2 regions of the Neorhizobium sp. DAR64860/K0K1 genome follow, and region 2 is predicted to be linked to the other one. Evidence: riboswitches for the same ligand, from Rfam matches in the RefSeq annotation. Region 2 holds a riboswitch; the other holds the start of a gene.
What was found. A riboswitch is a leader RNA that binds a small molecule or an ion and turns the genes downstream of it on or off. The one in region 2 is predicted to bind cobalamin.
Positions count from the first base shown of each region.

Region 1: linked by a shared signal. The riboswitch ahead of ACQY1J_RS21445 (CbtB domain-containing protein) and the one ahead of ACQY1J_RS08530 (ABC transporter substrate-binding protein) in region 2 are both predicted to bind cobalamin.

Region 1 covers NZ_CP191459.1:3,482,712-3,485,914, reverse strand. The annotation lists gene ACQY1J_RS21460 (cobyric acid synthase) at 1-226, opposite strand, end outside; gene cobO (cob(I)yrinic acid a,c-diamide adenosyltransferase) at 230-844, opposite strand; gene ACQY1J_RS21450 (CbtA family protein) at 841-1,605, opposite strand; gene ACQY1J_RS21445 (CbtB domain-containing protein) at 1,620-1,796, opposite strand; cobalamin riboswitch at 1,834-2,034, opposite strand; cobalamin riboswitch at 2,092-2,318, shown strand; gene ACQY1J_RS21440 (DUF1636 family protein) at 2,421-2,849, shown strand; gene cobW (cobalamin biosynthesis protein CobW) at 2,846-3,203, shown strand, end outside.
Region 2 covers NZ_CP191459.1:813,526-816,728, reverse strand. The annotation lists gene ACQY1J_RS08535 (FecCD family ABC transporter permease) at 1-516, opposite strand, end outside; gene ACQY1J_RS08530 (ABC transporter substrate-binding protein) at 598-1,605, opposite strand; cobalamin riboswitch at 1,736-1,930, opposite strand; gene ftsZ (cell division protein FtsZ) at 2,224-3,203, shown strand, end outside.

The DNA.
Region 1 (3,203 bases), 840 kb from region 2:
TCATATGGACGCTGAGCGGCACGCTGGCCGCCCTCGCCTGCAGGGCTTGCGCCCGGCCGATCTCGCCGCCATCGGCAGTGACCGCAGCATTGTTGGACATGTTCTGCGGCTTGAAGGGCAGGACACTCAAGCCCCGCAGCGTGAAGACGCGGGCAAGCCCGGCAACGACCAGCGACTTGCCCACATCCGAGCCTGTCCCCTGAAACATGAGAGCGCGCGCCACCACCCGTCAGAACTCGATGCCGGCCTGGGCTTTGACGCCGGCCTTGAAGTGATGCTTGACGAGCGTCATCTCGGTCACCAGATCCGCCGCCTCGATCAGAGCCGGTTTTGCATTACGGCCGGTGACGACCACGTGCAGATCCGCCCGGCGCGCCTGTAACTGGGCAACGACCGTTTCGAGATCGAGATAATCGTAACGCAACGCGATATTGAGTTCGTCGAGAATGACGAGGCCGATCGTTTCATCCGCCATCAGTTCGAGTGCCATGCCCCAGGCCTTCTCGGCAGCGGCGATGTCGCGTTTGAGATCCTGGGTTTCCCAGGTAAAGCCCTCGCCCATCGTGTGCCAGGCAATGCGGTCACCGAACACAGCAAGCGCCGGCTGCTCGCCGGTTGACCATGCGCCCTTGATGAACTGCACGATGCCGACGCGGCGGTTGTGGCCGAGCGTCCGCAAGGCCAGCCCGAAGGCCGCCGTAGACTTGCCCTTGCCGGAGCCGGTATGAACCATGAGGAGCCCCTTCTCGACGGTCTTCTCCGCGACTTCGGCATCCTGAACCGCCTTGCGGTTTTCCATCTTGGCGCGGTGGCGCTGCTCGGTGGTCTGATCGATTTCCTTCAACGGACTGAAAGCTCCTTGGACGTGGTCGAGATTTCCTCACCGGCACGGAAACGCTCGCGGATGACGCCGGAAAGCGCGCCGAGAACGGCCCAGAAGACGAGGTTCGTCGCGTAGACGGCGTTGACGAACCGCGCATGCAGTTCCATCGGCACCGCGGTTTCATGGGTCGGCGGCAGCGGTGCGCCGATGATGTGCGGAGCAACCAGCAGGACGACCGCCAGAGCCGCAAGAAGAGCGGAACGGGTATAGGCAAGCAGGCCGAGGGCCAGGGCGGTGCAGACGGCCGTCGCGATCCACCAGATCTGCCGCGGTCCGAGTTCGGCGACAGGCATCCCGGGAAGTTCCGGCGGCAGGCCGAGGCCGGGTGCGAGACTGACGGTGAGGAAGCCGGCAATGCCGAACATCAACCCGCCGCGCCATCCGCCAAACCCGCCGAGTGCTTCGGCAATGGCGATGGCAACCAGCGCAAAACCGATGGCAGAAAGCGCATTGGCCGCAGCCGTGTAGGCAAAGCGCTCGATCCCGTCAGCCGGCGCCCATGCCTCTTCGGCATGATTATGCTGAGCGGCAGTTGGTGCTGGAACGCTGGCGGTTGGAGCGGCAGCATGGCTATGTCCGGCACCGTTGCTGCCGGCATGTTCATACGTCTCTGCCGCGATGATAAGCGGCACGACCGAAAAGCTCTGCATCACGGTCATCAGGATCCCGGACAAAAGCCCTGCGATCACCGCCGTGAGGACGATGTTACGAAACAGCGACATTGGGGAAATTCCTCTTAGTGGCAGGGAAAGGCCAGCGAGTGGCGCGTATCGTGGGCTGCGTTATGCACGGCCTCGATATGCGAAAAGCCGACAAAGCCGACGATGAACAGGCCGAGTATGGCCGTCATGCCAAGAGGAATGATTTTCGATGCGGAAACGCTGGCTGCACCGGCAGCAGAGTTCGTAACCATGGACGTCGTCTTTCTGCCCTCCACCCGAGGGCTTTCACTGTGCCTATCGTCTCCGGCAGGTCTCCTGGCTCGCGGATCGAACGCCTCTGACCCGCCTTCCCGGATGTCTCCAGTGGCATGTTGAGCAGAGACTTTCCGCTTACAGTTGCGGGGGCAGCCGCGGGTTTGACGCCAAGATGTCGTCGCACCGCATTCCCTTCGATGAGCCCTCTCGGGCACCAAAGACGTGATCACTATAGACGGTTTCCCCATACGGGCAATCGCCTTTGCGACATTGACACTGCCCTGCGACAAGGCTTAGGTGACTGCGATACGGTCCCTTGCCGGCAACGGTAGGGGCTAAGAGAGAATGCGGTGCGAGCCCGGGATCGTCTTTGAGATCCCATGGTTCAATGCCGCGGCTGCCCCCGCAACTGTAAGCGGCGAGCCATCCTGCCACGAGAGCCACTGGAGAAATCCGGGAAGGCAGGCGGATGGTGACGACCCGCGAGCCAGGAGACCTGCCGTTCGAAAACATGCCTTTCCGGGCGGGGTGCTCCGGTAACGCTTCTTTCACTCTGCAGGATAGGCTTGCCTTCCTGTCGTGCACCCCGATGTTATTGACTTGGGCGGTAGTGCGACACGATGGCGATTGACGAACGAAAAGACGAGCGCGACGCGTCCGCAGACGGCCTTGCCGGCGAGCCGGATGTGACGATTTTCGTCTGCACCAATTGTCGCGAGGCATCCGATAGCCAGGCGCGCCCGGGCATCGGCCTGATGGACGCCCTCCGCAAAGCTGCCGTCGGCAAGCCGCTTTCCGTCAAACCCGTAACCTGCCTTGCCAACTGCGAAAAAGGCCCAAGTGCTGCCTTCAACCATCGCTCCGGCTGGTCCTATGTCTTTGGTCATCTGTCGCTCGACACGGTCGAGGACATCGTGATCGGCGCGATGATGCTGGCTGACGACGAGCGCGGCCTACTTCCCCTTCGCGGCCGACCCACCTGCCTTCGCGGCAAGGGCATGACGGCCCGCATTCCCCCATTCCAGCACCACGAGGACCTGCCTTCATGAGCGTTTCATTCGACCGCGTTCCCTGCACCGTGATCACCGGGTTTCTCGGTGCCGGCAAGACAACGCTGATCCGTCACCTGATCGAAAACCTCAAGGGCAAGCGGCTCGCGATCATCGTCAACGAGTTCGGCGATGTCGGCATCGATGGCGACGTGTTGAAGAGCTGCGGCATCGAAAGCTGCCCTGACGATAACATTATCGAGCTTGCCAACGGCTGCATCTGCTGCACCGTCGCCGACGATTTCGTTCCGGCGATCGACCAGATCCTGGCCCGCGAACCGCGCGTCGACCATATCCTGATCGAAACCTCCGGCCTTGCCCTGCCGAAGCCGCTCGTCCAGGCCTTCCAGTGGC
Region 2 (3,203 bases):
GAGCGCGTTGAACAATTGCGAGGCGGCAACGCCCGCAAGAATCGTCCGGTCCGCCGTCTGCCGTCCGCTCGACAACATCACCACGAAGACAAAGGCTATCAGCGCGCCGGCAAAGGCACCGGCCGAAAGCGAGATCGCGCCCGCCCCGAACCCGAGCAGCATGACGCTGACCGCACCGGTCGAGGCTCCAGCCGAAATGCCGAGAACATAGGGTTCGGCCAGCGAGTTCCGCAGCAGAGACTGCAGAATCGCCCCCGATAGCGCCAGTCCGGCGCCGCAGAATGCCGCGACCAGCGACCGCGACAGGCGATAATCCCAGATCACCGCTTCCTGGATGCGCGGCAAGGCCACGGCCGTAAAGCCGAGCCGGTTCGTCACCGCCGCAATCGTCGTCTCCATGGGAATGGTCATCTCACCGATCGCCACCCCGGCAACGATGGCGACGAGGAGCGCTAAGAGCACCAGGAACACGCCTGCGGCACCTAGCGCCCAACGTCCGATACGGGATCGCGTCACTTGGGGCGCCTGGGCAGGTCGGGCAAATTCGCCTCATCGACGATGGCGGAAACAGGGAAAGATATCATCTCCCGCCGCACCCTAATTCGCAAGGCCGAAGGACTGGATGCCCCGGGCGAGCGTCTCGATGCCCTCGATCGTGCGGATCGTCGGGTTCATCGACTGGGCGTCCATCATCACGAAACGCTTCTTTCTCACCGCATCCAGCTGGCTGACGACGGGATCAGTCTCGAGGAACTTGATCTTCACGGCAGGATCATCCGCGGCATAGCGGCGACGGTCCATGGTGGCTACGACGATGACGGAGGGGTTGGCCTCAGCAATCGTTTCCCAGCCGACCAGCGGCCATTCTTCTTCCGTCGTCACCACATTGCGGGCGCCGATCGTCTCAAGGATATAAGCCGGTGCGCTGTTCTTGCCCGCGATAAAGGCGTCGCCCTTGGTCTCTTTGCTGGAATACCAGAAGACGATCGGCAGGTTCTTTAGCTCAACGCCCTTGATCGATGCGACGGCTGCTGCTTCGCGCTGTTTCAGGTCTGCGATCAGGGCCGTGCCCTTGTCCTCGACGTCGAAGATCTTCGAGAGCTCGGTAATCTCGCGGTAGATCAGGTCCATCTTGAACAGTTCGTTGCGAACGCCGTCCCCGCCATCGACATTGGTCTTGGCGACGCAATCGGCGGGCGAGACATAGGTGTTGATGCCGAGATCGGAAAACTGCTCGCGCTTGCCGACGGACCCCATCGGCCCGACATGCCACTCGAACTCGGCAGCAACCAGATCCGGTTCGAGACCGACGACCGATTCAAAGCTCGGGTCGTTGTCGGCAAGCCGTTTGATCTTCGCATCCACCTCTGCATAGGGCGAAAGCACCGGCCCGACCCAGACGGCAGTGCCCGCCACCTTGTCGGCCAACCCGAGCGAATAAAGCACTTCGGTCATGCCCTGACCGATCGAAACGATCTTCTGGGGCGCGTTCTCGAACGTGACGGAGCGACCGCAATTCTCGATCGTCAGCGGGTAGCTGGTCGGTGCGGCAAAGGCGAATGTGGGAAGTGCCGCAACTAAGGCGGCGATAAGCCCTGATTTCATGTCCTGTCCTTTAATGATCGGAAAAAAGGGCAGGACGACCTGAAGCCGCATCGCGGCTCGACGTCAAAATGGCGCACGAGCGCATTGCTTGCGTCATAATCATCTCCCTGCCGGAACCCCTCGTCCGGTGTTGGTTGTCCATGCCACGGCAGGTCTCCTGACTTGCGGCTCGAACGCCTTCCATCGCCTTCCCGATCGGATGATCAGTGGTATCGATGGCTGGCTCGCCGCTTACAGTTGCGAGGGCAGTCGCGGACTTGGCCCGAAAGCCTCACCGCATTCCCTTTTCATCTGCGATTGCAGAACCGTAGCGCCCCAACTGATAGGGAACACGCCGGTGCTTGTCCAGAGCGATCCCGGTGCGATCTCTGCCGTTGCCGAGTGTAATAGTATAACATACCAATTTACGCAACGGTCTATTTTGGATTGGTCGCGACCTTCGTGAGGCGCTCAATTCAGGGATGCTGTACATTAAATTGCGATGACATCGCCCTCACCCTACTCCTGCCTCTTTGGCCTGACAGCGCTCTGGTCTATGACCTTGCGGACAGATAGCCTGCGGGGCGATTCGCCGTCCTTCTGGTATGGGACGACCGGAAGGAGCTGAAGGAGACGAAGATGACGGATATTAAGAGCGGCTTGACCGAATTGAAACCGCAGATAACCGTGATCGGTGTCGGAGGCGGTGGCGGTAACGCGATCAACAACATGATCACGGAAAATCTCCACGGCGTGGAATTCATCGCCGCCAATACGGATGCCCAGGTTCTGGCAACATCCAAGGCGTCGCGCCGAATCCAGCTGGGTGCGCAGGTGACCGAAGGTCTCGGTGCTGGCTCGCTGCCGGATATCGGCCGCGCGGCGGCCGAAGAATCGATCGACGAGATCATGGATCATCTCGCCGGCTCGCACATGTGTTTCGTCACCGCCGGCATGGGCGGCGGCACCGGAACGGGTGCGGCCCCCGCGATTGCACGCGCAGCACGCTCTGCCGGCATCCTGACGGTTGCGGTCGTCACAAAACCCTTCTCGTTTGAAGGGCACCGCCGCATGAAGACGGCCAACGAGGGTATCGAAGCCCTGCGTGAAGCCGCCGATACGGTCATCGTCATTCCGAACCAGAACCTGTTTCGCATTGCCGACGCCAAGACCAGCTTCGCCGACGCCTTCATGATCGCGGACCGCGTGCTGTTTTCGGGCGTCAGCTGCATCACCGACCTGATCGTCAAGGAAGGCCTGATCAACCTCGACTTCGCCGACGTGAAATCGGTGATGAAGGGCATGGGTCGTGCGATGATGGGAACCGGCGAAGCTTCCGGCGATGGCCGCGCGCTGATCGCCGCCGAAGCCGCCATCGCCAATCCGCTGCTCGACGACATCTCGATGAAGGGCGCCAAGGGCGTGCTCATCTCGATCTCAGGCGGTACCGACATGACACTGTTCGAAGTCGATGAAGCTGCGAGCCGCATCCGTGACGAAGTCGAAGCCGAGGCCGACATCGTCGTCGGCGCGATCTTCGACAAGAACCTCGACGGCAAGTTCCGCGTGTCGGTCGTCGCAACCGGCCTCAACGGCAACCAGCAGGGCTCTTCGTCCCC